Regions from separate parts of the Runella salmonicolor genome, predicted to be linked through region 2. Evidence: riboswitches for the same ligand, from Rfam matches in the RefSeq annotation. Region 2 holds a riboswitch; each other region holds the start of a gene.
What was found. A riboswitch is a leader RNA that binds a small molecule or an ion and turns the genes downstream of it on or off. The one in region 2 is predicted to bind cobalamin.
Positions count from the first base shown of each region.

Region 1: linked by a shared signal. The riboswitch ahead of NCI00_RS06420 (TonB-dependent receptor plug domain-containing protein) and the one ahead of NCI00_RS11950 (DUF6580 family putative transport protein) in region 2 are both predicted to bind cobalamin.
Region 3: linked by a shared signal. The riboswitch ahead of metE (5-methyltetrahydropteroyltriglutamate--homocysteine S-methyltransferase) and the one ahead of NCI00_RS11950 (DUF6580 family putative transport protein) in region 2 are both predicted to bind cobalamin.

Region 1 is NZ_JAMZEL010000002.1:135,923-145,999, forward strand. Features, by position in the region: gene NCI00_RS06400 (hypothetical protein) at 1-1,040, shown strand, start outside; gene NCI00_RS06405 (exopolysaccharide biosynthesis polyprenyl glycosylphosphotransferase) at 1,609-3,030, shown strand; gene NCI00_RS06410 (hypothetical protein) at 3,188-4,873, shown strand; gene NCI00_RS06415 (DUF5074 domain-containing protein) at 5,089-6,186, opposite strand; gene NCI00_RS06420 (TonB-dependent receptor plug domain-containing protein) at 6,176-8,086, opposite strand; cobalamin riboswitch at 8,204-8,415, opposite strand; gene NCI00_RS06425 (GTP-binding protein) at 8,644-9,858, opposite strand.
Region 2 is NZ_JAMZEL010000004.1:100,889-110,965, reverse strand. Features, by position in the region: gene NCI00_RS11995 (LuxR C-terminal-related transcriptional regulator) at 1-216, shown strand, start outside; gene NCI00_RS11990 (hypothetical protein) at 357-980, shown strand; gene NCI00_RS11985 (hypothetical protein) at 998-1,306, shown strand; gene NCI00_RS11980 (hypothetical protein) at 1,677-2,342, shown strand; gene NCI00_RS11975 (hypothetical protein) at 2,547-3,098, shown strand; gene NCI00_RS11970 (hypothetical protein) at 3,238-3,789, shown strand; gene NCI00_RS11965 (hypothetical protein) at 3,929-4,480, shown strand; gene NCI00_RS11960 (DUF1493 family protein) at 4,697-5,035, shown strand; gene NCI00_RS11955 (hypothetical protein) at 5,254-5,805, shown strand; cobalamin riboswitch at 5,912-6,127, shown strand; gene NCI00_RS11950 (DUF6580 family putative transport protein) at 6,178-6,768, shown strand; gene NCI00_RS11945 (Dph6-related ATP pyrophosphatase) at 6,768-7,469, shown strand; gene bioB (biotin synthase BioB) at 7,484-8,455, shown strand; gene NCI00_RS11935 (YqgE/AlgH family protein) at 8,544-9,098, shown strand; gene NCI00_RS11930 (porin family protein) at 9,201-9,782, shown strand; gene NCI00_RS11925 (anthranilate synthase component I family protein) at 10,035-10,077, shown strand, end outside.
Region 3 is NZ_JAMZEL010000002.1:156,125-166,201, forward strand. Features, by position in the region: gene NCI00_RS06460 (hemerythrin domain-containing protein) at 1-281, shown strand, start outside; gene metE (5-methyltetrahydropteroyltriglutamate--homocysteine S-methyltransferase) at 355-2,661, opposite strand; cobalamin riboswitch at 2,753-2,901, opposite strand; gene NCI00_RS06470 (Fur family transcriptional regulator) at 3,302-3,781, shown strand; gene NCI00_RS06475 (LytR/AlgR family response regulator transcription factor) at 3,789-4,562, opposite strand; gene NCI00_RS06480 (sensor histidine kinase) at 4,543-5,631, opposite strand; gene NCI00_RS29495 (sensor histidine kinase) at 5,628-7,202, opposite strand; gene NCI00_RS06490 (Gfo/Idh/MocA family protein) at 7,467-8,549, shown strand; gene NCI00_RS06495 (LytR/AlgR family response regulator transcription factor) at 8,600-9,376, opposite strand; gene NCI00_RS06500 (sensor histidine kinase) at 9,376-10,077, opposite strand, start outside.

The DNA.
Region 1 (10,077 bases), on a different contig from region 2:
GACTCGGTGGGTTTTACGAAAATACGGGAATGATTCAGTTGCGGGTTTTTGACTTTCTCAGTTCTGCGCAGGTCGTGTCCAATCCGTTGGATGCCTGCACCAACGTAACGACCCCGTTGGTGTTGGAAAATTTTAAAGTTCCCCCGCCAAAATGTACTTCTCCGTTGGGCTTTAGGGTAAAAAGCAATCTGCCCAACAGTGGAGCAACGTACCAGTGTCAGGTTATCAATGCCGCCACCAATGGCGTAATGCAGACTTTTGCCACGACGGTAAATAACGGTGAAATCATCAGAATCAATGGTTTGTACAGTGAGCAAACCGTTCGACTCAAAATTATGGACAATCAAAGCGGAGCCGTGGCGCTGTCGGCTGCCGTGGGTGGCTGCACGGCGACCGTTCAGGAGATTGATGTGACATCGTTCAAAAAACCAATTTTGAAGTGTGCTAATCCTTTGGTCTTCAGTGTAAAAAGCACTTTGCCTACCAGCGATAGGGCGTACAATTGTGAAGTGATTAATGACGTAACGAAGGCAAAAATCCAGTCTTTCCAGTCGACTTTGAACAATGGAAATCTGATAAAAATAAGCGGATTGGACGCCGACCAAAAAGTTCGCCTGCGGATTTATGATTCGCAAAGTTCGGCCATTGCGCTTTCGGCGGCCGTAGATGCTTGTGCTACTGGAAATCAGGCGATTGACGTGACATCGTTTAAAATACCGCCGAACATCAAACCCGGAGAGGTTCGGATTACGCTCCAGTTTCCTTGCAAAGCCCTTGATGAAGATAAATTGCCCACGCGGGAGTTGTTTGGGCGGTTTAGGGAAACGGGCACACTGCAATGGAAGAACCTTCCGAGCATGAAATATATCTCAGGTCAGACGGCCTTTAGTATCGTTACGGATTTGCTGGAAGTAGGAAAAACTTACGATTTTCAGGTGGGGCCAGCGCCCGGCTATTTCTCATTCAGCGAGTCAGCTTACAAGCTTCGAAAAGCGGATTGGGTGATTGAGATTGAAACGACTGAATATTGTAAATTATAAATATTGAACCGCGTTGATGTATCTACGGAATGGTACATTTAAGCCCAGAAAATGGGCGTAAATTGGATGAAGGTTCCGATATTAATAAACATGCTTTAAGGGATATTAGGTCGCAGTGAATGTAAAGTTGTAATTCTTATTGGTATACTTTAATTTCATTATTTACTATTCAAAAACTGTATTTCTGAGATTTAAACAGATTTTATGCGTTGATTATGTATTAAAAATGCGTAGTTTTTTAGGATATTTATTTATAAAATAAACAAATAAATTTTGTAATATTTTTAGATTTTACTTAAAGTAAGATGGCCCATGCTCACTTTTATCCGTTTTAGAAATTCAAGAAATAGAATATTAATTGATAAGTTTTTTTAAAAAAGATAAAATTGTATGGTTTATTTTACGGAATTCTTCTATATTTGGTATACCAATAAGAGATGACAAAAATCATATATATTGTAAGGTAGTTTTATAATTTTACCGATATTAATATTTATTATTTTGGCATTTTGATAAAGGTATATTACTAGTGCTTTGGTCGAGTATCAACCATTGAAAATTCAACGTTATGTCTCAACACTCGTTACTACCGTCTACGATTACTTATCAAATTAATCGACGGAAAAATCACCCACGCTTTGTGGCTGATGTTATGCTGGTTATGCTGTCTTACATGCTGGCCGCCAATTTTACCAACCGTACCTTACAACAGGTAGATGTTTTAATTATTTCCGGAATGGGAATGGGTTGGTACTTCTCTTCCAAACTCACAGATCTGTACAATGAATTTCGAACGGTGACCTTCATTGATGAGATTCTGGCATTATTGCCCAATTTGCTTACCCAATTTATCGTTTTGGTGGTCTCGCTTTTCTTCTTGAAAGACTACGATTACACCCGCAGTTTTACCCTTGCGTATGTGGCGGTTTTGGGGGCAAATGTGGTACTCAAAATGTACAGTACCCGAAAGATAGTTCGCTTCTGGAACCTAAAGGGCGTAAACCAGCGGAACCTAGTAATCGTAGGGGAAATGAATCAAGTCGATGGTTTTCGCGATTTGGTGCAACGAAATCCGCAGTTTGGGTACACCATTTTGGGAGCATGGGGCTACAAAGAAGCGGGCCGGAGAACGCCACCGCTCATCGAAACCATTGATTTTCTGAACGAAACTGCCCTCGGCAAAGTGATTGATGAATTGGTGATTGCGCCGAGTCAATTCGAAGAAAGTTACGTAAAAGGCATCATCAGCTGGGCAGACAAAAAAGGAATTTTGGTGCGTTTTACACCTGGCTTTTTTCAGTTCAGCGCGTCTCGTTATTCACTGGAGTTGTTTGGTAATTATCCGTTGATTACCGTACGCAGTACCCCGCTCGAAATGGATTCGTGGTGGATGCTCAAGCGGGCGTTTGACGTGCTTTTCAGTGCGGTATTTTTGGTGCTGGTCGCTTCTTGGTTATTTCCCTTGATTGCGCTGGCCATCCGTTGGGATTCGCGAGGACCAGTATTTTTTGTCCAGGACCGCTGGGGACAACGCGGACGTAACATTGGGGTTTGGAAGTTCAGAACCATGTACCACAACGCATCAACGGTGAGGGCAGATGGCGGATTTAACCAAACGACCCAAGATGACCCCCGCATCACAAAAGTTGGGCGGTTTTTACGGAAGACCAACCTCGACGAACTTCCGCAATTTATTAATGTGCTGCTGGGAAGTATGTCGGTGGTGGGCCCGCGTCCACACGCGGTAAAGCATAGCTTAGAAACGCTCCCAAAAATTGACAATTACATGATTCGTCACCGCCTCAAGCCGGGCATTACGGGATGGGCGCAGGTGAATGGTTTTCGGGGCGAAACGCAGGAAATTGGCCTGATGCGCAAACGCGTCGATTATGATATTTGGTACATTGAAAACTGGAGCTTAGTGCTTGATTTTCAGATTGTACTCCGTACTGCTTACAACATGGTGAAGGGAGACCCCAAGGCATTTTAACGGGCTCATTTCACCGCAACCCTCCTCTTTGACAATGAGTGGAAGTGAAACAAAAACCCTTTTCCGACGGAAAAGGGTTTTTTTATGGGCCGTTTAGCGTTGTCTTTGGGGATTTCTTGCTTATTTTTATGAAATGATCCACAATCCTGATTGCTGAATGGCCTTTTTATTCTTTTTTCAGACTTTTTTTTCATCCCTAACGCTGCTTGATGGGCTGATTATTGCCGCTTTGATTGCGCTAACAGCCGTGCAAATAGGAGCCCTTTTGAGGTCAAACTCGTTGTCAAAAAAAAGAAAGCAAATCCGTTTGGGGCTCAACGTTTTGATGGGAATTGTACTTTTAATTTATGTTATTCAACCGCATTGGACAACCTCTGCCGATACCAGCCGCGTATTGCTCGTCAGCGAAAATATACCCTTAGAGGCGGTAAAAAAAGCCCAAGATAGCCTGAAAATTACCGAAACTTTTTCCTTAGAGGACTTTGAGCGCCGCACGTCAGAAACGGCTGATTTTGTGGCGCAATTGGGGACGGTTTATGTGCTGGGGCAGGATGCTCGCCCGCACACGCTCGCCCGCCTGAGCCAGCACGAGATTCATTGGATTCCGTGGTTTAAAAATAACGAATTAGCGTCGATTCAGTGGAAGGCCATGCTCCGAAAAGGAGAATTGCAGGAAGTTTCGGGAGCCATCGCCTTGGATGCACCTAAGGTGCTCAAAATCAACTATGCCAATCAGGTACTGGACAGTTTGTTGTTGCGCAAGGGAAGCCAAACTTTTCGTCTTACGTTTCCTTCTTTTGCCATTGGACGAACCGAAACCACCTTGCTGTTAGACAATCAACCTTTACAGAAAGTGGCTTTTTATTCCCGAAAACCGCAGCCTATTTCGGCCTATTTTGTTTTGCAAAGCCCTGATTTTGAGAGTAAAGCCGTGGCGGAGTGGTTGGGAAAAAAGGGTAGTAGGGTAGAAATGGTAACGGCCGTAGCTAAGAATACTCAAATGAGTGTATCTATGAATCAGGTAAAAAATAAAAAAGATTTTGTGCCCGATATTGTCTTTACCGACCCCGAAAATGCGGGCCATCCGTTGGTGAAAAAGGCCGCTTCGGATGGGAAAAGTGTTTTGTTTTACAACATAACGAATCCTGAGCAAGCTGCAAAAAAGGTGAATGCCGCGCTGGGAACAAAATGGAATCTAAAGAAGAGCTCCAATGATGAAAGTGTTTTGGTAGGAAACGGACTCACGGCCTTGCCGTACCGATTGGCAGAAAATCCAAACCAAAAAAATATTTTGGGCTATCCCGTCGCCGTGCAAAAAACGGGTGGAATGGTGGGTCTTAGTTTATTAAACGAAACTTTTTCGTTGAAATTAAGCGGCGATAGCTTGGCTTATGATAAAATTTGGTCGGGTATTTTGCAGGCGTTGGTGCCCGCGCAAGAAGGGAATATTGTAGTGACTGCCCCGCTTTGGAAAGACACGCGTGCTAGCTTGGTTTTGAATAAATTTTCGCAACCTCTCCCGACCGTTTCGGTGGCTGAAGATACGGTTTCACTCCAACGTTCTGCCCTCAACTCGCTTAGTTATGGTACGGACTATACCTTCAGAAAATCGGGTTGGCAGCCCTTTCAGGATTCGTTGGAAGTGTACGTAGAGGAAAATGAAACTACAGTATCAAATGCGGCCCGAATGGCGGAGAGCGTGCAAGCGCACAAGAGCAATCAGTCGAAATATTCGACAGGAACGACGCAACAGATGACCGCCAAATTGCCAGATTGGGCGTGGTTTGGGCTTTTTTTGCTTTGCCTAACTGCCCTTTGGGTCGAACCTAAATTAAGGTATTAATTTATCCGTCAGTTGTATCTACCCGTCTACCCGTCAGTCGGTTTTGAACCGACCGACGGGTAATGACTACACTATTGGCAAGAAGTTATTATTCAACTTTAAGCAAAAAAAGGCAGACCCACACGGCCTGCCCTTCGGACTTAAAATATCATGGCTGTTAATGGGTATTGACTTACCCGTCAGTCGGTTCAAAACCGTCCGACGGGCTTCGGGTATTATTTTTTAAAGAAAAAAGTACTCGGTGCGATTTCGGCCTTGACCGAATCAATCAATGTACCGTTGGGTTGATAGCGGAGAACATAGCCAGCTTGTTTGAAAGAGGGCACCAAACCGGCATAAATTACGCCCGTTTGCGGGTCAACGCCCAACCCACCTGAAAATAACCGATTGATGAAAGGTTTATCAGCCACTACGGCCGCCGCATCGATGGAAAAGCTATAGGTTTCGCCTTTTTGGAGGTAGCCGTCGGCCGCGTCGTAGAATGAATTGGTGAAATAAATGGTCTTTTTGTCGGCACTCAACGTGAACGAACTGGGCGATTTTGACGCATTGGGCGACGTAATTTTAAAACGTGTTTCCACCGTTTTGGTTTGGGTGTTTAGCCGTACCATTTCTCCTCCCGCATACAGCCAAAGTTTGTTATTGACATCAAGACCCACCAAGTCAGGATTTCGGCCAATTTCGATGGATTGTTTAACGGCATCAGTGGCAATGTCGATAACGGTAATTTTTGTCATTCCGCTTCCCGTATTTCCCACAAAGGCTTCGTTGCCAATGACTAAAATGCTTTCGGCGCCGTTTTGGACGGGGATTTTCTTGGTCAATTTGTTGGCGGTCAAATCAAGCACGGCCACGTAGCCAGGGTTTTTGTAAAAATTAGAAAAATCACCCGTAGCATCCCAGCAAGTAACATAGGCCTTGGTATCGGTTGCTTTGGCCACCGCCCGTGGGTTTTCCACTTCGGTGGATGGAATTGACGTCAGACTTTTAAACGTTCTGGCGTCGACGATTTCGATGCCGTCTTTGCCCGCCGTGGAGTTATCGACGAGGATAATGCCCTTTTCGTTGACTTCGGCATAACCGCTCAAGCTCCCCGAAAGCGTACGACTGTTTTCTTTCTGAAAAATGTCATACGAGGCGGTCGTAGAAGTTCGTTGTACCAGAGAAATAGACCCGTTGTTGTCCAGAAAATTTCCCGCATTAATGACGAGTACACCATTGTCGTAGGGTTGCGACGGCACGGGGTCGGGGGTGTTGCAGGCGGAGAAGCCAACGCTTAAAAGGCTGATAATAAGCAGATAATTACGATTCATTTGTGGATTGTTTTGATTGAAAATAAAAAATAACGTTGAGTGATAGTGTTCTTAAGGGCATCGCGTTTTTCTTGAGATTGGGATACACCGTGTTGGTTAGGTTGTTTCCCTGAAGCGCGACATCGCTGCGAAAGTTTCTTTTTTGAAATTGATAATTCAACACCGCGTTCAGCAAATAATAGGGGGCAAAAGGCCGACCCGAGTGGTCAAAAGTGCTGTAACGCTCCGAATTAAATTGCTGTTGCACAGTGAGAGAGGCTTTACCGTGGGTGGCGGTAAGTGTTCCTCCAAACGTGTGCCGTGGCACATAAATGAGTTGTTTTCCGATAAAGTCTTGGGTGTAAGGCCCGTAGGTTTTTTGTTGCGAAGCATCGGTCATACCATAATTTAGGTTGGCATCCAACTGCGTTTTATGCCATTGGGTTTTTAAGCCAAACGTAAATTCAAGCCCTTTGGAAAGTACCTGCTGGAGGTTTTCGACCCGATAATTGCGTTCTGGATTCCAATAAGTCCAGTCGTCGATGAGGTTATGAAACGCGGTGATGGATACCGAAAATTGATTCATTTCGGCCAGCCGTTGTTTCCAAGTCACGCCGATTTCTTTGTTGAAACCGCGTTCGGGGCGGAGTTCAGGGTTGCCCAAATTGACCCAGTAACGCTCATTCAGCGTTGGTACACGGTAACTGAGGGAGGTATTTCCGCTTAAACTGATTTTGGTAAGCGGACGCGTAAACGCGGTGTACTCCACCCCCAACGACGGGGTAAAGGGGGGGCTAAATCGGGTTACGAAGGCTTGCCGCAGGTTGAGCGATGCGCTGAGTTTTCCGTTGAACTGATGTCGGAGTAAGGCGTAAAAGTCGGCCCGATTTTCTCGTTTTACCTCATCTCCGTAGCCATCCACCCGGGCATTATAATGCACCAATTCGGCCCCAATTTTGAGATTAGTGCCTTTGTCGCAGCTTTGAATCCACGAAAAATCGTGCTCGGTACGGAGAATAAAACGGTCGATTTCGGTATGGCTGGGGGTTAGATTTTCTCCTTTTCCGTAATCAATCACGTCCCGGATGAAGCCCGTTCGTATCAGCGTTTTGCCAATCTGATACGAACCCAGCACGCGGTAGGCCTGCGTACGGGTGACTTCACGCAACGGAACTTGATGGGGCTGAATGGTGAGGGTATTGTCGGTCAGCCAGAGATTAAGCGAGAATAGATTGCCTTTTTGATGTTGCCAATACAGGTCTTGCACCGCGCCTTTTTGGGTAGTTCGGGTGGGCTCAAACGAATAGCTTTCGCCTTGGCGGGTGCGTTGGGGTTCGCTCCCGAAATAGTTATTAAATATACTGCCGTATAAAAGGGTTTTGCCCGAAATTGTCCAATTCTTGCCTGCATTCTGATTGAAACGTAGCCCTACCTGACCCGTATAATTTTCGGAGCTTTCGAGGCGAAAAGCGGCCAAGGTTTGAAGCCCTTTTTGCCTAAAATCGGGTACGGAGCGTAGTTGAATACTGCCCCCCACTGCATCGGTACCGACGCAGCTTGCCGCCGACCCGTACTGCACGCTCATTTGGTCGAAGCCCGCCACGGGAATCGTCGAAAAATCACTTTGCCCCAACGACGGCGAATTGATATTCACCCCGTTCCAAAGCACCGCTGTATGATTGGCGGAAGTTCCCCTAAAAGCAATGCTTGTGGCCTGCCCTGCTCCGTAACTTTTGAACGCCACTGGGCTTTGAAACTGTAGGAAATCGGCCAGCGTGCTGTAACGAAAGCGTGTCAGTTGGACCGAATCAATTTCCTGCACTTTTTGTCCCACCATGAAGCGCTCGGGCCGCACTCCCCGCACGGTTACTTCGCAGAGGCTTTGCTCTTTTTGGGCGTAGAGGTGCGGAGCAATAGCCATTAATACCATGAAAGGTATGCAGCTAACAAACCGCAGGAGCTTGTAAATCAAGGTATTTTGCCGAAAATGTGAACGTGAAATCGAACGCTCGACGTTGCCTCATTACCCGTAAGGACTCGTCAAGAATGATTGTTGGCAGGTCTCCTGGCTTGTTTCGTTGGCGCTGGTCTTCCCATTCTTTTTAAATTCAGAACAGTGACTAAAAGGTGAGCGACAATGTATTGAAACATACAGTTGCGGGAACAGCCCCCGAATTGAACGGGATTCCCTATTAAGCCAATCGGCACGCACTGAGGCGTACATCAGGCACCAATAACTGGCTCAAAGGTAGAGCAAAAGAATCCGTTTGTCAACTTCTATTTTTAAAATATTCATTCATTTTTTTTGAAAAGTAAAGTAAAATGAGTGCTTCTATTTTTACAATCCCGTTGATTATCAATTAAATGGCTTTATAAAACAATACGTTAGAAGGTGCTTCAATATTCAGGGGGGGAACCCGGCCAATTGTCATTTCTGGCCAATTAGGTACCCCAATAATAGGGGAGAAGCCGTCCCCTTTAAAGGGGGAAAGGGTCGGGAAAAACCTGTTTTGTTTCCATCGCGTTGATTTCAGTATCTGTACACAGACAGGCTTGCAATTCTTTTTCGATGATTTCTTGATTGAGGTCTTGTCCGATAATGACCAACTCGTTTTGGCGGTCTCCAAAGCGCTTGTCCCATCGGGTTTCAATGATAGATTTATTGTCAACATAAGCCGCGTAGCGAATGCGTTGATTGAATGGCATACTTGCCCACCAGACCCCGGCGCTTTCGGCCCGCAATGAACCACCCGCTTGACTCCAGTTGATGGCCTCATTGGGGCGGGAAGCAATCCAAAATAATCCTTTGGAACGAAGAATGCCCGCGTGCCAATCGTTGGAGAGGTAATGCCAAAAACGCTCATGATGAAACGGGCGGCTTTCGCGAAAGACGAACGAACTGATGCCGTATTCAACCGTTTCGGGTGTATGGGTTTTGCCCGTTTTGAGATTTTCTAACTCTTGAATCCACCCCGCCGATTGTTCGGCTTTTTCGTAATCAAAAAGCCCCGTATTTAGAATGTGCGACGTAGATACGTTGCCAAAACTAGATTGAATGATTTTAGCGACTGGATTGAGAGACGAGATAATCGCCTTTAATTCACCTAATTGAGCTTGAGAAACTAAGTCGGTTTTATTAAGAATGATTATGTCGGCAAACTCTATCTGGTCAGTCAAAAGATTGACAATGGTGCGGTGGTCTTGCGGGTCTTCATTGAGGGCTCGGGTATGCAGGGTATCGACCGAACCAAAATCTTTGGCAAAATTTAGGGCGTCGACGACCGTAATCATGCTATCAATTTGGGCAAAACGGGACAAGTCAATGCCGTTTTCTTCGTCTTTAAACGTGAAAGTCTGCGCGATAGGTACGGGTTCAGAAATTCCCGTCGATTCAATCAATAAGTAATCAAATCGGTTTTCTTGGGCCAATTTTTCCACTTCAATCATCAAGTCTTCGCGTAGAGTGCAACAGATGCAGCCATTTGACATTTCAACGAGTTTTTCTTCAGTTCTGGAAAGGGTACTTTCCCGTTCAACCAGTTGAGCGTCAATGTTTACTTCACTCATATCGTTGACAATCACGGCCACTTTTAGCCCTTCTCTGTTGTGTAAAATATGGTTGAGTAGGGTGGTTTTTCCCGCTCCTAGGAAGCCACTCAGTACCGTAACGGGTAGTTTCTTTTGCTTATTCATACTTTAGATTTTTATTTGCAACAATGTTGCAAATATGGATGGATTAATTTTATTATGCAACAATGTTGCATAAATTAAGATTTCTACAAGTACCAATATGAAAAGTCGCCGATTTTAGTTGTGGCTCAAAACTGGTTATTTTAATAAGAGGTTTAAAAAAAGAGCGAAATTATTTGGATTGAATCTAAATAGTCTATTCCTTTGTCCATTATTTATAAT
Region 2 (10,077 bases):
CTTACCTCACAAGAGGTCATTGTTCTGATTCACTTAGCCGACGACCTCACCGCCGTTGAGATTGCCAAAGCCATGCGTATCAAACCCAAAAGTATAGCCAACTACAAAGAGCGCATTGCCGACAAGCTATATCTTGGTGGTTGCCGGGCATTGCGACGCTTCGCTATCCAACACCAAGAGTTTTTACACCTACTCAAAAAGGAAGTAATGAAATAGCCCTCTATTTTGAGGGAATTATACCTCATTCTTTGAGGTAGTTTTGCTCTATTTTGATAATGGTTGAGCCGCTATGTTTGTGGTGTTGAAGCGCAACGACAAATATTAAAGAAAATGTTCAACCTTAAAATTCAACAAAAATGAAATCTTTTCCTTTTATTTATTTTCTACTATTTTTATTTATCTTTTCCTGTCAAAACGATTCTTCAATTGAAAATGAGAATTTTGTAATTGAACAGTATAAGATACAAATGTCTAAAGACCCGTTAGTATTTACTCTTATTGATCGTCAAATTGATTTTTCAGTACAAGTATCCTATATTTATGAAGACATTCCAAAAAATCAATGGGGAGGTATGCTGACTGAACTAAACGAAAAAAAAAGCAATGACGATATTTTATTTCTTCTAAAAAAGAGAAATATACAGACTAATGCTGACTTTCAAGAATCTTTAACTGCATTAAATACTGCCCAAATCTCTGTCATGAAGAAATATAATAATTTACCAAACCTATCTGATGAAGTCAGAAATGAAATATGGAAACATTGTATTACTTCTTACGGAGATCGTTTTAAAACTGCAAAATCAACCGATTGTTGTGGAAGTATGAGAGGTCATTTATGGGGTTGTATAGGCGGATCAACTGTAATTTTAGGTTTTAGTTGGTTAACAGGTTTGGCAGTACCTGCATTAAGAGGTGCAGGTTGGGCCAACGACTGCATTAGAAAAGCCGAACAAACTTATGGAGGTTGTTGTCATTAATTTAAACACTTAATACCATGACACAAACAGAATTGAAACAAAAACACCAAGAACTTAAGAAAAACAAGCAAACCCTCGTTAGGGATGTTATCTACGTAGTAGTTGGTAACATCGTAGGTGTTTGGTTAATCGGCGGCATTGAGGCTTTTGCTATGAAAAAAACATGGGTAATTTTGTTCTTTCTATTAGGTTTATGTCTGCAATTATTTTTGGCATACAGAGTCTTCACAAATCATAATGCTAATAAAAAGAATCAAATAGCGATGATAGTCTGTTCCATCATTGCTACAGCCTTTGTGCTTATTTTTTACCTAAAGATTGGGTAGTAGTATTTTTATTTACATTTATACACAAACAACATTTAAGTTTGCCTGTAATATCAAATTATAGGCAAACTTATTGCAATTTTAGACCCAATGAAACCCGTAATTCACCCTATAATAACGCTTGTTTTTTTATGTACCGGTGGAGTGTTGACTTTTGTTTGTCTAACCAATCCCAATTCGTTCAATAATTCTTATTTGAGATATTTTTTTTTATTTATAGGCATAGCCTGTGTTTTAATGGGAGTATTTTTGGAATACCTTAATTGGTTAACATATACGCCGCTTGTAAAAAAAACAGCTATTTGGATTCTTGTATTTTTGGTGCCTTTTTATGCGTTTTTATTTTATTACGTACTTAGCGAAAACTAGGATGAGACTTTATATTTTAGTAGCCATTGTTGTGTGTAGTTTACATAACGGGTATGCCCAGGGCCGTTTTGTCAGCAAAGGGGATGGGCAACCCGCTTTAGAAACAAAATTTTCGGGCGTTGAAGGAACACCTTACTGGAACGACTCCTTTGTGGAAGGAGAAACCAAGTCACGGCAAAATGGGAAGTGGTATCGGTACCCCAAAGCAAGATTTGATGCCTACAAAAATGAGTTTGAGTACGAGCAGCCTTCTACGGCCAAACTACTCCGATTGGATGCCGCACAAATTTCTGAATTTAAACTCAATCAAGCCACTTTTCGGTGCGGATTCCCCCCAATCGGCGAGCAAGGTCCGCGTCATTTCTACCAAGTTCTGTATGATAAGCACACGAAGTTGTTGAAAAATATTCAAACCAAAATGATCTCCGAAACTGAATTTGGGTCAGTCGTAAAATCATCAAAATTTGTCCGGGAAGAAGAGCTATACCTCGTAAAAGAGGGACAAATAAGTCCTATCAAACGAAAAAAATCGGCGGTTTTGGAGGCATTAAGTGACAAAGCGTCGATGATTTCGGAATTTGTTAAATCTAATCGTTTGGATTATTCCGTCGAAAGTGATTTAATAAAAATCCTTGAATTTTATGATCAGGAAACTCCCATAAAATAGGATAAGAAGGGCTTTTTCAAAAATACTAAGCCCCCTCCCCAAAAAATAAAGTCTCCTTTCTCACTCCCGACTTCTCCCTACTTTTGTATTCGTCTTGGGTGCCTAATGTCTACTTCGTAGGGGGCTTTGAAGGCTTAAAAGGAAATTCTGTGCAGAACGGAAACTGCCCCGCAACTGTAATTTTAGTTTTAACCTGATAAAATAATGAGATTGATAATCACGCTTTTACTGTCTTACTTTTTCTCCTCTACTTTGGCTCAAACCTGCGAGAAAACCCAAATAAAAGACCCGATTCTCATTGATGCCATTGGTGAGTTTATTATTAACTGTAATAAAGTCAATCAGATGTATAAAGATATGGGCGTTATATACATAGGCATAAATCCCGATAGTGGTAAAGCAGAGAAAAGAATTAGCTTATGGGCAGGCTTGACCGATAGCTTTAAAGAAAATCCACCCCAACACTATGCCCATCTTTTTGGGAAAATTATATTGATTCATCAATTTAATGAAAAAAGCGCAATGATTAAAAACGAAGTCCCCCCCGAACAACTGGAAGCTTTGTTGAATGAGGTTGGTGATCGGGTATTTATTAAACAACAAAGAAGGGGACGGTGGGTGGAAACCTATAATGCCGATGGAAGTTTAAAAAAAAGAAGCTTTCAGCAAATCATATCGGGCGGAGGCTCCCCTACAAGTATTACTCTTTTAATCAACAAAAAAACGGGAGAAGTAAGAAAGTTGAAATCTGTTTGAAGATGAGCGTAAATGAATCAAGCAAAGCCACTTTTTTGTTTGTGGCTTCGCTTTTTTGTTTAAAAACTGATGCGTAACACACGTAAGTGTGTCTTGGGATGATAGGCAATATCTTTAATTCGCTAACAAAATGAAGCCAATGAAACTTTACATCACGATTTTACTTTCCTACTTTTTCTCGTCTGCTCTGGCTCAAACCTGCGAGAAAACCCAAATAAAAGACCCTATTCTCATTGACGCTATTGGGGAGTTTATTATTAATTGTAATAAAGCCAATGAAATGTACAAGAGCATGGGAGTTATACACATGGGCATAAATCCCGATAGTGGTAAAGCAGAGAAAAGAATTAGCTTATGGGCAAGCTTGACCGATAGCTTTAAAGAAAATCCACCCCAACACTATGCCCATCTTTTTGGGAAAATTATATTGATTCATCAATTTAATGAAAAAAGCGCAATGATTAAAAACGAAGTCCCCCCCGAACAACTGGAAGCTTTGTTGAATGAGGTTGGTGATCGGGTATTTATTAAACAACAAAGAAGAGGACGGTGGGTAGAGACTTACCATAGAGATGGGAGTTTAAAAAGAAGAAACTACCAAATAGGTATATCAATGGGAGGTGGGCCTACAAGTATTACCCTTTTAATCGATAAAAAAACGGGAGAAGTAAGAAAGTTGAAATCTGTTTGAAGATTATCGTAAATGAATCAAGCAAAGCCACTTTTTTGTTTGTGGCTTTGCTTTTTTGTTTAAAAAAATATCCTTACTCCTCATGCGTATGTCTTGGGATGATAGGCAATATCTTTAATTCGCTCACAAAATGAAGCCAATGAAACTTTACATCACGCTTTTACTTTCCTACTTTTTCTCGTCTGCTCTGGCACAGACTTGCGAAAAAACCCAAATTAAAGACCCTATTCTCATTGATGCTATTGGTGAGTTTATTATTAACTGTAATAAAGTCAATGAAATATACAAAGATATGGGGGTTATACATATGGGAGTGCATCCGGATAGTGGAAAGGAAGAAAAAAGAATTAATTTGTGGATAGATCTGACCGATAGTTTTAAAGATAATCCCCCCCAACAATATGCGCATCTGTGGGGAAAGGTTATTTTGATTTATCAACGTGATGCAAAGGGCAAAATAATTAAAAACGAAATTCCCCCCGAACAACTGGAAGCTTTGTTGAATGAGGTTGGTGATCGGGTATTTATTAAACAACAAAGAAGGGGACGGTGGGTGGAAACCTATAATGCCGATGGAAGTTTAAAAAAAAGAAGCTTTCAGCAAATCATATCGGGCGGAGGCTCCCCTACAAGTATTACTCTTTTAATCAACAAAAAAACGGGAGAAGTAAGAAAGTTGAAATCTGTTTGAAGATGAGCGTAAATGAATCAAGCAAAGCCACTTTTTTGTTTGTGGCTTCGCTTTTTTGTTTAAAAAAATATTCTTACTCCTCATGTGTAACTTCATACGTGTGTCTTGAGATTGTCATAACCTGTCATTGGTTGGGGGATTTTAGCTTATGATTTAGTTTCTATTTTGTTTAAAACTACTTCTAAATTCAATGAAATAACTCAAGACTGTTAGCATATGGAACAAGATATTTTTAGTGATTTAATTAGCTTTGTACACACTACACGGTGGAAATATAGAAAAGAGTTAACGAGAGAGACTCAATTAGAGCGCGATTTATCATTGACAGGTGACGATGCAATTGAGTTTATGGAATCTTTTTTTAGAAAATTTAATATTGAATTCTCTAATTTTGAATTTTCAAAATATTTTGACGATGAAGGACTGCTGATTAACATTGATTGGTTTAAGCAACTTATTTATGGAACTCCATTACCAAAACGTTCTAAGCATAAGTTAACTTTAGGGGATTTAGAAAAAGCAATAATTGATAAAAAATGGAACAATATTGATTAGTATTACTATCGTGATATTCAATCATTACTATCATCTTTCTGCTCATTTTTTACCTAAAGATTATGGGAGAATATTATTGTTTTTAATTACATTTATAAAAAAAGCTTAGTTGAATGATTCTTCTTTAAAAGAAATTTATGTAAATACATATACAGAAACTAAGTATTTTTCGAATACTCAAGACATATGAAATAAAGTCGTTTTAACCTGATAAAATAATGAGAGTTATAATCACGCTTTTACTCTGCTGTTTTTGGGTTTCTGCTCTGGCACAGACTTGCGAAAAAACCCAAATTAAAGACCCGATTCTTATTGATGCAATTGGCGAGTTCATCATCAATTGTAAGAAAGCGAATGAGATGTACAAAGACATGGGTGTTTATGAAATGCATGTATATCCAGATAGTGGAAAGGAAGAAAAAAGAATTGAATTAGTAGCAAGACTGACCGATAGCTTTAAAGATAATCCCCCCCAACAATATGCGCATCTGTGGGGAAAGGTTATTTTGATTTATCAACGTGATGCAAAGGGCAAAATAATTAAAAACGAAATTCCCCCCGAACAACTGGAAGCTTTGTTGAATGAGGTTGGTGATCGGGTATTTGTTGAACAAAAGAGAAGAGGAAGGTGGGTGGAGACTTACCATAGAGATGGGAGTTTAAAAAGAAGAAACTACCAAATAGGTATATCAATGGGAGGCTCGCCTTTTGAAATTACTCTTATAATCAACAAAAAAACGGGGGAAGTAAAAAAGTTAAAAAGTGTCTAAGTGTCTCGTTTCTTGCTTTGACACGATTTACCACCTAAAAGCAAATCCCCCCTCCCTCAAAAAATAAATCCGCCTTTCCTACCCCTCACTCCCTACTTCTCCCTACTTTTGTATTCGTCTTGGGTGCCTCATGCCTGCTTCGTGGCAGGCTTTGACGGCTTAAAAGGGAATTCCGTGCAAAACGGAGACTGTCCCCGCAACTGTAAGTTTCATCCAAGGTCGCTCTTAACAACTGCATAAACCACTGATTTTCAAACGTAAATCGGGAAGGTGCAAGGGCGATGAAACAAGTCAGGAGACCTGCCCAATGAACTATTTAGTCGCCGCGCACGGAGGATGCGCAGCTAAACCGATTTTATTCTTTTAAATAGTATGAAAAACACCCTCAATCCCCGTCTGCTGACGTTGCTGTGCTTTATGTTGGCCGCAGCGCTGATTCGTATTCTGAACGTGGCGCAGCTCTCGCCCATTTCCAATTTTACACCGCTTGGCGCGATGGCGCTGTTTAGCGGCGCGTATTTCAGTACCCGTTGGAAAGCCTTTGCTTTCCCGCTTATCACCCTTTTTATCAGCGATTTACTCATCAACGCCGTCATTTACCAAGGCCGCTACGGCATCATCTACGAAGGCTGGTATTGGGTATACGGCATTTTTGCGCTGATTGTTTTTTACGGAAAAGTGTTACTACAAAAAATCAACGTCAAAAACGTCGTTTTGGTCGCCGTCATTGCCACGTTGTCGCATTGGGTCTTGTCGGATGGCAGCGTGTGGCTGAGCGGTGGCATTGATCTGCGCACGGGTCTGCCCCTCACGCGCGATTGGACTGGGTTTGTGCAATGCCTCACGCAGGGCGCGCCGTTTATGCGTAATTTTCTGGCGGGTACGTTGGCATACAGCGCTTTGCTTTTTGGCGGCTTTGAAGTTCTGAAAATGCGTTTTCCCAAACTGGCCGTTGCTGAATAATGCAGACGGCTCTTATGAATTGGTCGGGAGGAAAAGACTCGGCGCTGGCATTGTATCATAGTTTGCAAAACAAAGCCTACGACGTTCGTTACCTCCTGACTTCACTGAACGACTCCTTCCGACGAATCTCGATGCACGGCGTGCGCGAAGAACTGCTCGACCAACAGGCCCAACGGCTCGGCATCGAACTGCTCAAGCTGCGCCTGCCCGAAACTACGTCTATGGAAGAATATCAACTCCGTATGGCTCAAATTCTCCAACCCTTAGCCGACGCGGGCATCACAAAATCCATTTTTGGCGATATTTTTCTGGAAGATTTGCGCCTTTACCGCGAAAATCAACTGGCGACCATTGGAATGCAAGGAATATTTCCCCTCTGGAAACGTCCTTCGATGGAATTGCTGGAAGAATTTTGGGGCTTAGGATTCAAAACCATCGTCGTCAGCGTAAACGGAAATGTGTTGGACCAATCCTTTTGTGGCCGCGTGCTAGACCGCGATTTTGTCAGCGAATTGCCCGCCAATATCGACCCCTGTGGCGAAAACGGCGAATTTCACACCTTTGTTTTTGAAGCTCCTTATTTTTCCCAACCCATTGATTTTCAAAAAGGAGAAACCGTCGAAAAGACCTATCATTTTCAAAATGCCGAAGGAGAACACTTGACTTCCACTTATTTTTTCACAGATTTGTTGCCCATTTAAAGTCATTGCGCAAGATGAATCCTACGTTATCGAAAGACGCGGTACGCGAAATTTACGAATCTCCTATTTTGGAGTTGATTTACCGAGCCGCCACGGTTCACCGCCAACACCACGACCCTCAAGAAGTACAGGTCTGTACCTTGCTGTCTGTCAAAACGGGGGGCTGCCCCGAAGATTGCGCCTATTGCCCACAGGCTGCGCGGTACCACACGGGAGTACAAGCCCATAAATTGATGGAAGTGGATGAAGTATTAAGTGCCGCCCAACGCGCCAAAGAAGCGGGCAGCACGCGCTTCTGCATGGGTGCCGCTTGGCGCGAAGTCCGTGATAATCGCGATTTTGATAAAGTACTGGAAATGGTCAAAGGCGTGAATCAACTCGACATGGAAGTATGCTGCACGTTGGGAATGCTGACCGAAACCCAAGCTCAAAAACTGAAAGAAGCTGGGCTTTATGCCTACAACCATAACCTCGACACAAGCGAGGAGTTTTACCGCGATATTATTTCAACCCGTACCTACGACGACCGCCTCCAAACCATCAATCACGTGCAGAAAGTGGGAATTTCGGCCTGCTCAGGCGGTATCATCGGCATGGGCGAGAGCCACGACGACCGCATCGGAATGCTTCATACCCTGGCGTCGCTTCCACAGGCTCCTGAATCGGTGCCTGTCAATGCCCTGGTGGCCGTAGAAGGCACGCCGCTGGAGCATCAAAAACGCGTATCGGTCTGGGATATGATTCGGATGATAGCCACGGCCCGCATTCTGATGCCTAAAGCCATGGTTCGTCTCTCGGCGGGCCGTGTCAATATGACGATGGAAGAACAGGCACTTTGTTTTATGGCAGGGGCCAATTCTATTTTTGCGGGAGAAAAGCTGCTAACAACCCCCAATCCTGATGTTGATGCCGACCAAGAGATGTTTCAAACCCTGAATATCAGGCCGCGTCCTGCCTTCAAAGCACAAAAATTGGAAGCGGTTTAGTCACAACGTGCTCATTTGTTCTTGAAAATCCACTATTTTTGATTTTTATTTCGTTATCTCCCTAAAAGAGACACTGAACCAGGACCAAATGCCGCCGCTAAAACCTGCCCAAGGAAAATTATTAATTGCCGAACCAACTTTGGGTGACCCCAATTTTGAACGGAGCGTGGTGTTTTTGTGCGAACACAACGAACATGGAACCTTTGGATTGGTCTTTAATCAAACCACCAACTTACACCTTAACGACGTTCTGAAAGAGCCCGTTGTGACCAACCTGCCACTTTATCTGGGCGGTCCAGTCGAACAGAACACCTTACATTTTCTTCATCGGTTGTCATTTATTGAAGATGCCGTGCCCGTAGGTGATAATTTATATTGGAGCGGCGATTTTGAACAAATTATGAGCATGCTCAACGTCGGGAAAATAACCGAACGAGATTTGCGTTTTTTCATTGGATATTCAGGATGGTCAGCGGGACAATTGGACGAAGAACTCAGCAAAAACGCCTGGATTGTATCCGACACGGATGCTAGCTTTATCTTTGACACCCCAGTTGATCAATTTTGGAGGGCAGTTTTACGAAAAATGGGCGGCGAGTACCGGGTCAAGTCGCATTATCCCACCGACCCACGGCTAAATTAAAGACAAACAATTAATAATCAATCACATAAACAATAGTGAGGTTGTCACTAACACAGCCAAGTGGTTTGAAAACCACCATAAACTAACTTTTTGAATTGTATCATGAATTTGAACCTTAGATTACTTCTACTTTTGGTGATTGTGTCCATTGGAGCACAGGCCCAGACTGTTTACATGAAACCCCATTTGGGTTTGCGTGCAGGATTAAATATTTCCAGCAGTACCTATTCTCCCAACTTTATTTACAGCCTCAAACGCCAGTCTCACCCTAATTTAGGTGTTTTCTACCGTATTCGGAATCAAAAATGGGTTTTTCAACCAGAAGTACAACTTTCGGTACGCGGCGGTACATTTAAGGGAGAACTTGAAGTAGTACGCAACAATTTCAACTACGCCAGCTTTGTACCAGTGGTAGGATACATTCTCACCGAAGGCTTAACTTTTGAGGTTGCACCAGAGTTTAGCTACGCGGTCAATAACCTCCGAAGCGTGGTTCCACTTCGTAAAAACGAATTCAGCATGGGTACAGGGCTACGGTTTGACTTTATGGATATGGCAGAAGATTTCAGCCTGAACCTTCGCTACATTCACGGGTTCACCAATTTGTCAACTTCCAAAACTGAATCGCTTTACAATCGTACGTTACAGGTTTCGGTCATTTACAATTTGTACAAAAAGAAGTAGCTCAAGCAATCTACAAGGGGTTTTTTGAGGAAGAATAAATAAAATTTGGATTTATAAATCCCGATTGTAATTTTGCAACATGATTTTAAACGTAAAAAATAGCGCATGGTGGTGGCGTTCTTCTTCCAAAAAGATGAACACGTAATGCTATGCTTATTTTTAACCCAAAAAGCTCGCTGTTCATCGCACAGCGAGCTTTTTTTATTTTCAATTCCCAAACTTGATAACTAACAAATTCAACCGATATAGGTAATGACAACGACCGATACTACCTTCAAAATCAGCACTCAAAGCC
Region 3 (10,077 bases), on a different contig from region 2:
TAATCAAGGCCTCCAAGGGGGTACAAAACACGCTGAAATTGGCCTCAAATCCCGACTTCAGTATTTGTGGTTTTATGGAGGCGCACGCGTGCATTGAAGATGAATTAGAACAAGTAAGTACCTTGATTAAGCGCTATTCGGGCAATCAGGCGCTGCCGTTGCCGTATAAAATTTTTCTCAATCAGGTTGAGTTGTTTGAGATGGAACTGCGCAAACACGCCATCATTGAAGACCACGTCTTGGTGCCGATGGCGTTGGAATTGGAGCGAAATTTGAATTGATTTTTTTCAATAAGGGGCGATGGGTGAACTTTTCATTGGCAAAGCCTTCAACTTTGCCAATGAAAAGTAATCATTACGAATAAGATTCCTGTTCTACCAACCTACGTATTCTGCCAGCTGCCTCCACCATATTTTTGAGAGCGGCTTCGGTTTCGGGCCATTTACGGGTTTTTAGGCCGCAGTCTGGGTTGACCCACAGGTTTGTGGCGGGGAGTACCGTCAATGCTTTTTTCAACAATCCAACCATTTCTTCCACCGTGGGCACGCGGGGGCTGTGAATGTCGTACACGCCAGGCCCGATTTCGTTGGGATAATTAAAACCAGCAAAGTCATCCAACAGCTCCATCTGCGAGCGGGATGTTTCAATCGTGATTACGTCGGCATCCATGGCCGCAATATTTTCAATAATATCACTGAATTCCGAATAACACATGTGGGTGTGAATCTGGGTTTCGTCCCGCACTGCCGCCGCCGACAAACGAAACGCTTGCACGGCGTGGTCGAGGTATGCTTTGCGGTCACTTTTACGAAGTGGTAATCCCTCTCGGATGGCGGCTTCGTCGATTTGAATGATTTTGATGCCCGCTTTTTCCAAATCAGCTACTTCGTCCCGAATAGCCAGCGCTAACTGCATCATGGTATCGCTGCGGGGCTGGTCATCGCGTACAAACGACCACTGTAATATCGTAATCGGGCCCGTCAGCATACCTTTCATGTATTTTTGGGTAAGTGACTGCGCGTAGACCGTCCAACGAACCGTCATAGGTTGTAGACGTTCAATGTCGCCGTAAAGAATCGGTGGTTTTACGCAGCGTGAGCCGTAGCTCTGTACCCAGCCGTTTTGGGTAAAAACATAGCCTTCGAGTTGTTCTCCGAAATATTCTACCATATCGTTACGTTCAAACTCACCGTGAACCAAAACGTCCAATCCTAGTTCTTCCTGCCACATTACCGCTTTTTGAATGTGTTCTTCAATGGCTGCTTCGTATTGTTTGGGTGTCAGTTCCCCTTTTTTATACTTTGCTCGAAGTTGACGCACATCTTCCGTTTGCGGAAAAGACCCAATGGTGGTTGTAGGAAAAAGTGGAAGATTCAGCAGGGACTTTTGCTTGTTTTGTCGTACCTCAAAAGGGCTTTTGCGCTGGGTATCTTTCTCTTTAAGCTCCGTCACTCGTTTTTTTACGTGTTGTTTATGAATCAACGGCGAAGTTCTACGGCTCATAAGCGCTGCTTGATTCTCTGCCAATGCATTCAGGTTGTCATTTACAGCAATGTCGTATAAATCAGTTATTTCCTGCAATTTTTGTTTGGCAAAGGCCAGCCAGTTTTTGATTTCTTGGGGCAGGTCTTTTTCCAATGCTAAGTCTGACGGGCAATGCAATAACGAACATGAAGGGGCAATCATGACCCGGTCTGGGCCCAGTTTTGCCACGGCTTTTTGGATGAATTGCAACGACTTAGCATAGTCATTTTTCCAAACATTACGCCCATCGATGATTCCTAGCGACAGCGACATGGGCTCTTTCAGGGCAATCAATAGGTCGTCAAATTGGCTCGGAAAACGAACCAAATCAACGTGTAATGCACAGACGGATAGATGAGAAGCGGTCAGGATGTTGTCGCGTAAGCCGTCAAAATAAGTGGTTAGCAGCGTTTTTAGGGTTGGAAATTGGGCCCGAATGGTTCCATAGGCCAATCGTAATGCATCCTTTTCTTTGTACGTCAAATCCAGCGCTAGACAAGGCTCGTCAAACTGAACCCACTCGGCACCAGCGGCGTGGAGCCGTTCGAGTATTTGACAATAAACGGGGAGCAGCTGGGGGAGCAGGTCTAACCGATGAAAGCCTTCCTCTTTTTCTTTGCCCACCAACAGATATGAAACGGGTCCTAACAAAACGGGCTTGGTCAAAATACCTAATTGCAAGGCCTCCTCAAATTCATTGAAAATCTTGTTAGATGCGAGACGAAAGGATTGATTTTTGGTAAATTCTGGAACGATGTAGTGATAATTGGTATCAAACCATTTGGTCATTTCCATGGCTTTGATGTCGAGTCCATCTTTCTGGTATCCGCGTGCCATGGCAAAATACATGTCGAGGGCGTTGTTTTGGGGATGAGCCGATAAGACGGCCTGATAGCGCTCGGGTACGGCATCGAGTGTAAGGCTCAGATCCAGCACATGGTCGTACAACGAAAAATCGTTGGAAGGAATCAAATCGATACCCGTCGTTCGTTGCAGTTCCCAATGCTGACGGCGCAGGGATGCACCCACAGCCAGCAATTCCTGTTGGGAGATTTTGCCTGTCCAGTAGGATTCACAGGCTTTTTTGAGCTCGCGCTGGCTACCAATGCGGGGGTAGCCAAGGTTGTTTTTTAGCATTTGCTTAAAAGGAGTTGATTGAAACAATAAATTTTGGGTAACTTATTGTCCTTCCCTTTTGCTTGACTACTGCTTTAGGTCGTGAAAGCATGGGTCAAAACGTTTGGGGGCGAGTGTCTCGGCTCGCAGCGCTCTAAGGTGCTGCTTACGGTTGCACGTCAGCTCGTGATTTACACACGATTCCTTTTTAATTCTGACACTTTAAAAAGTAAGTCAGAAACCTCCAAACGGCAATTATAATGAAAGAACTTTGGCAAAAATAAGGGAAGAAAATATTAGAAGACATAAAAACTAATTATATGAATAAGAATAGATAAAAAGTCTATATTAATATTGTATTGTAATTTAAAAATAGCCTTTTTTCTTATAAAATAACACATTTTATCTTTTAAAGATTTGAAAAAAAGACCCTCTCAACAAGGGTAAGAAAAGTAAGTAGCTGCTTAGCGGGGGGGGAAGAGTAGAATAATTGGGCGTTTTGGTTTTGGAATGTATCTTTCATTTACAACGTCGGCGAGGTTCCAAACCTCGCCGACGTTCTTTGCGTTTGAATTAAAGATTTCTTTTCTATTGTTTGTAATTAATCTAAATAAAAGTAAATTTGTGACATAGATGCACCCGCTATTCTTATTTATAGATTATGCACACTTCACACCTTCGAGCAGCTACGTTGCGACTGGACCAGTTTCTGGAGTTGAAAGGCTTCCGCCGTACCCAAGAACGGTATACGATATTGGAAGAAATATATTCGCACCACGACCATCATCATTTTGACGCCAACCAACTGCGTGAAATCCTGCTGGAAAAAGGATTTCACCTCAGCATGGCAACCGTTTACAACACGCTTGAACTGTTTGCGGAAGCGGGTCTGATTAAAAAACACCAATTTGGCAATTCGCCCGCGTCGCATTATGAACGCACGCTCGGCAGTCGGCAACACGACCACGTAGTTTGTTTGGACTGTCACTGCGTGAAAGAATTTTGTGACCCGCGCATGGGTTCCATCGAAAATACCGTTGGTGACTGGTTTCAAACGCAAGTTTTACAACATTCACTTGTATTTTATGGGCATTGCACCGACGAACTTTGCCCTCATAAAGCAGGAAAAAATGTCAATTAAGGGCATTTTATTTACCCATCCATTTTTTAAAATCACTCACCTTTTCCCGACTAACAATGGCTTCTTTCTCGAAGGTTGGGTGTAAATTCAGGGACAAACGATTGCCGAAATAAGGCTGAATCTGTTCGACGGCTTGGTGCGTAACAATGACGCTCCGGCTTATCCGAAAGAATTGGTGTGGGTCAAGGTTTCCCGCCAATTCGTCGAGGGTATATTCAACCAGAAATTTTTGATTGTTGTGCGTTTTGAAGAAGCTAAAGCGCTCATCGGTAAAGAAATACGCAATTTCTGACGTTTCGATGGACAACAATCTTTGGCCTTGTCGTACCAGAAATCGTTTCCGAAACTCAACGGGCTGCTGTTGCAACTGCAATTCTTTGATTAATTTTTCGATGCTAAACGGCACGCCCTCAGTCGGTTGGTTTCCGCGCAAATCACGCAATTTTTTCAGGCTCCGCTGTAAATCTTCCTTTTGTATCGGTTTTAGCAGATAATCAATGCTATTGACCTTAAAGGCCTGCAAAGCGTATTCATCGTAGGAGGTGGTAAAAATGACGGTACTCTGTACATTGACCTGTTCAAAAATTTCAAAACTTTGTCCGTCGGCCAATTCGATGTCCATAAAAATCAGATCGGGGGCGGGGTGGTTTTCTAGCCAATCGACCGATTCTTCAATACTTGCCGTGATGCCCACTACGGTGAGTGATGCGTCGGCCTCGGCAATGAGTTTTTGCAGTTTTTTGACGGCCAATTCTTCGTCTTCAACGATTAATACGTTCATGTTTCGTCGCAACAATTAGGGGTAATACAACAGTGAAAAACCCATCATGGTCAGTAATAACGGGTTTTGATTGGGTTAATAATTGATATTTGGCCATGATGTTTGACAGGCCGATTTGATTAGATGCTACGCGGGTATTTTTGCGTTGGAGGTTATTTCGAACTTGCAACAAATGACCGTCAAGTCCTGTTATCTCCAAATGCAAAGGACGGCTTGCCACAATGACGTTGTGCTTTACCGCATTTTCGACCAGTATTTGTAAGGTAAGAGGCGGGATTTGACAGGAATAAAAAGATTCTGGAATATTAACCTCCAAATGAATCCCGTTTCGGTAGCGGGTTTTGAGCAGGTGAAAATAAGATTCAATGAATTTGAGTTCATGAGTCAAACTAGTCAGGTCCCCCTGCGAATTTGTTTGCAGTAAATAGCGGTATACTTTGGCCATTTCGTCCACAAAAATCTCGGCCTGTGCGGGTTCATCGGCAATCAACGACGAAAGCGAATTCAAGCTGTTGAAGAGAAAATGCGGATTGACCTGACTTTTGAGGCTATCAAATCGGCTTTGTAGGTTTTCTTGTTGCAGTTTCTCTTTTTCAAGCGCGTTTTCTCGCCATTTATTGATCGAATATACCGTTTCGTCGATTCCCACCGAGAGGAGGTTTGCCCCGATATTCAGAATAAAAATTTGTATAGTGATGCGAGGATTGTGATTATAGCCAAACAGATGAAAATAATCGTACAAGAAAATGCCCCCCAGAATGAATATGGGAGTGACAATCATAAAGGTAAGTAGTAACCATCCTGCCCGTTTTTTTGTCTGGTTGAGGTCGGGGTACCGTTGAATGATTTGCTGCGTAAAATAATCGAGGGTAATGAGACAGGTCGCCGCAATGCTTAAGTTAAGGCTGGTAGCTGCAATGAAAACAAAGGGTTTGTTGAGATAGTCGGGGCCAACCATCCAAAAGGTAAGTAATGGAATAAACCACGAAAACAACAACAAAAAATGCAGTTTGGTCTGTTGGCGGATGCGAAAACCAGGCAGGGGAATATGCTTCAATGATAACTTCATTTATCTTCGCTGACGGTCAAATTGGGCAACAAGGGGAGGAGTACCGTAAAAGTTGTTCCGTTGTCAAATATGGAAACGGGCTCTACCGTCAAGAAGGTATATTTGCCCATTAGGTTGGTTAATTCGGCTTGCGGGTCTGCAATGCTGACCATTCGTTTTTGAATCGTGTGCTGAATCATTAATTGGCCTTCTTCGGTGCTTTGAATGAGTATATTCAGTGGTTTTTTGGCCGAAATTGTGTTGTTTTTCATGGCATTTTCAAGCAGCATTTGCAAGGTAAGGGGCGGCAAATAACCCGATTTTTCGTTATTGTCGACATCAATGGTGACTGAAATGCCATTTCCGTAGCGTATTTTGAGTAAAAAGACGTACGAATTGATAAAATTGATTTCTTTTTCGAGCGTGGTGAGTGGATTTTGGTGGGTTTGGAGCAAATACCGGTAGACTTTGGCCAGTTCATCCACAAACTTTTCGGCCTGTTTTACATCCTCCTGAATCAAGGAGGAAAGAGAGGTAAGGCTGTTAAATAAAAAATGCGGATTTACCTGCCCCTTCAGCGTGTCGTAGCGTCTTTGGAGTGCTTCATTTTTGAGGGTCTCTTTTTCGACCTGTTCTTGTTGCCACATGGATAAAGCGTAGAAATAACCGTGGGTGAGGCAAAGCAAAAAATCAAAACATAACCCCAACAGGATGAACGCTTTGGCCGTCATGATGGAAAATGTAACGCCAAATATGTCGATTTCACTAATGACCCACAACGAGCATACTACCGCCGTGGAAGAAACCGTTACCGTCAAGAAAAGCATTAACAATACCCGAAAAAGGGTTTGACGAAGAAGAGGAAATGTACGAATAGCCAGCCGAACCGACAACGTCAATAATACAGCGCAGGGTATGTATAGCATCACGACCAACGCGGAGCCAAGGCTGAGTAGCAATGGGTCGGACAGATAATTTGGCCCGATAATCAGGTAATTGGTCAACGGAACCAACATCAACAAGACCAAACCATGAAATCCCCATTCTAGCGGACTCACTCCCGACCACCATCCCTGATAAGTAAGCACCAAGCGGTCGTCTATTTTTGAAGACGAGTTGAGGGGCGGCGAGTTTGGGCGAGTGGCTTCAGCCTTTTTTCTTCGACAAGACTCCGCGTAAAACAAATTCAGGGCCGCGCAGATAAAAACGTCAAATACGGCTCCCAATATCCAAATCGGTTTTACTTTGGCCCAACTGAAAGGAATGGAAAGACGCGGGACTACGCTATACACCCACACATCAAAAATGGCCAATAGTCCCGTCAGCGCACCTACTACACCCATCATGATAAGGATGCGCCTAAGAATAAACTGTTCGGGAACAATGGCGAGCACTTTTCGAATGGCAATGGTCAGCAACACAATTGAAAACCAATAAAGCCCACAAATCACGACCGTACCCGCGATAAACGTATCAAGAGAACGGAAATAATCCATTCCGATGAAAAAATAATTGCCGATGGTAAACAGCAAGGGCATCATCAACAGATGATAGCGCCACTCAGCAGGTGAAAAAAAGCGGGGTCTAAACACGTTTAGGTTAAATTACATGATGTTGCCATAATGCATTGCGGGATGAAGATAAGCGGCAATTTCCTAAACACGGAAATCATCGGCCTTTATTTAGAGATTTTTGTGAATGAATTGAGAAAAACACCGCTTGAATTGTGAAAGAGCCTAAGCCGATGATTCTATTCGCTCTGAGGATGTCGGGAATTCAAACCCCCAAGAAATTGTAGTAGGTAAAGTACTAAGTTGTACTTTTACGGCAAGAATCATTTTCCTTTCAAACTATCTATGTCAACACTCAATAAACCCGTGCGCGTTCTGGTGGTAGGATGCGGAAACATGGGAGCCTCCCACGCAACGGCGTATCATAACGCCGAAGGTTTCGAAATCTGCGGAATCGTTTCAACCGGAAAAAGCAAGGAAGTCCTGAATGAAAAACTGGGCGGCGGCTATTCGCTTTTCTCAGATTATGCCGAAGCCCTGAAGGCTACAACCCCCGACGCGGTTTGTATCTCGACTTATCCTGACACCCACGAAGCGTTTGCGGTGATGGCCTTCGAGCACGGCTGTCACGTATTTATCGAAAAACCCGTTGCCGATACGGTCGAAGGCGCAAAACGCGTGGTAGCGGCGGCCGTTAAAGCCAATAAAAAACTCGTGGTGGGCTATATTTTGCGGCACCATCCGTCGTGGGAAAAATTTGTGGAACTGGCGCAAGAACTTGGTAAGCCTTTGGTCATGCGCATGAACCTCAACCAGCAAAGCCACGGCTACATGTGGGATGTACACCGTAATTTGATGAAAAGCCTCAGCCCAATTGTGGACTGCGGTGTTCATTACATCGACGTGATGTGTCAGATGACCCGTTCAAAACCCGTTTGGGTATCGGCCATCGGTGCCCGACTGACCGAGGAAATCCCCGCTGGAAATTATAATTACGGACAGTTGCAAATCCGTTTTGAAGATGGCTCTGTGGGTTGGTACGAAGCAGGCTGGGGCCCGATGATGAGCGAAACCGCCTTCTTCGTCAAAGACGTAGTGGGACCCAAAGGCTGTGTTTCTATCGTGGCCAAAGAAGCGGGCGGCAGCGGCAAATCTGACAATGTAGATGCGCATACCAAGACCGAATCTTTGCGTTTTCATCACGCCGAGTTGAACGAAAACAACCAGTTTGTCAAAGAAGATGAGTGGATAAACCTGACCGACGAGCCAGACCACCAGGAGCTTTGCAACCGCGAACAAAGCTATTTCTTAAAAGCCATCGTGGAAAACGTTGACTTGACTGACCACATGAACGACGCCGTCAACAGCCTCCAAATTGCATTTGCCTGCGACGAGTCTGTGCGTACGGGTGAAGTGGTAAGATTGTAATTCATAAAACTAAATTTTGAGGAGTGCGCTCAGTTAAGCGCACTCCTTTTTTATTCTCCCATCCACGCCCTAAACTCAGGCGCTTTGTAGCGACTGATGATTAATTCGTCTTCGGTGAGGGGTTTAAGCGTGATTTTGAGGCGACCGTTGAGATGAACCTGAATTTTGTCGATGGATTGCCGCGCCACCAAATACTGCCGAGTAGCCCTAAAAAATGCCTTAGGGTTCACCATCGTTTCCAATTCTTCAAGCGGATATTCAATCAAATACGAACGTTTATCGTGGGTTTTAACAAACGTAAGTCCTTCTTTACTTTCAAAATAAGCAATGTCGTCCACCCGTAGCGGCAACAGCTTAGTTCCTTGTTTGAGCAAAAAACGGTCGCGGTAATTGGGCCTGACGTGTTTCTGCGAGCTGAGCATTGCTTTCAATTCGTCCAAATTGAGGGTGTTTTCGAGAGCGCCGAACGTCTTTCGTAAGTGTTGAAATTTCCGTAGACTTTGTCGGAGCATTTCTTCTTCGATGGGTTTGAGCAAATAGTCAATGCTGTTTACTTTAAAGGCTTGAATGGCAAATTCGTCGTAGGCGGTGGTAAAAATAACGGGACATTTAAGCTGAATTTGATTGAATATCTCAAAACTTTGCCCGTCGGCCAACTCGATGTCCATGAGCGCCAAATCAGGTGCAGGATGCGTACGAAACCAATCTACGCTGCTTTCGACACTCTCTAGCATCGCCACTACTTCAATGTTGGCGTCAATTTCCGTGACCATCACTTTGAGGTGTTCGGCGGCCAATTCTTCATCTTCGATAATGACAACTTTCATTATTCTTGGGGTTTAATGAGCGGAATTCTGACGACATAATTTTCGGTGTCCTCGTACAAATCAATGGGCGGTAGTTGTAACAATTCGTATTTGGCGCTGATACTGACAAGCCCTTTTTTGGTGGTTGGCAGCGAGTCATTGTTTTTGCGTTGTAAATTATTCGATACCTGAATATAAGCATCTTCAACGCTTTCGATTTTGATGGTCAATGGATTTTGGCTTGACACCTTGTTGTGTTTGACCGCATTTTCCACCAAAAGCTGCAACGTCATGGGTGGGAGTTGGTAATTCTGCCATTGAGGGTTGACTTTTACTTCCAAATATAGCCCCTTGCTAAACCGGGTTTTGAGCAGACTGAAATAGGCGTGCATAAAATCAAGTTCTTTTTGGAGCGAAATAAGCGTCTGCTCGTTGCTTTGCAACAAATACCGATATACCTGCGACAAATCAGTAATAAACTTCATTGCCGTTTGGGTCTGTTGAGTTTTGACCAACGCCTGAAGGGCATTGAGGCTATTGAATAAAAAATGGGGTTTGACTTGATTTTTCAGCGAATCCAGCTGCATTTCCAAATTGGCACGGGCCAGTTCTTCCTTCTGCCGGTTGACGATGTTCCATTGCTGAAAAAAATAATGGCTTTCGTAGAGGGAATAAATGATGGTAAAGTTGAAAAAACTCAGTCCCGTCATAAACAAAACGTC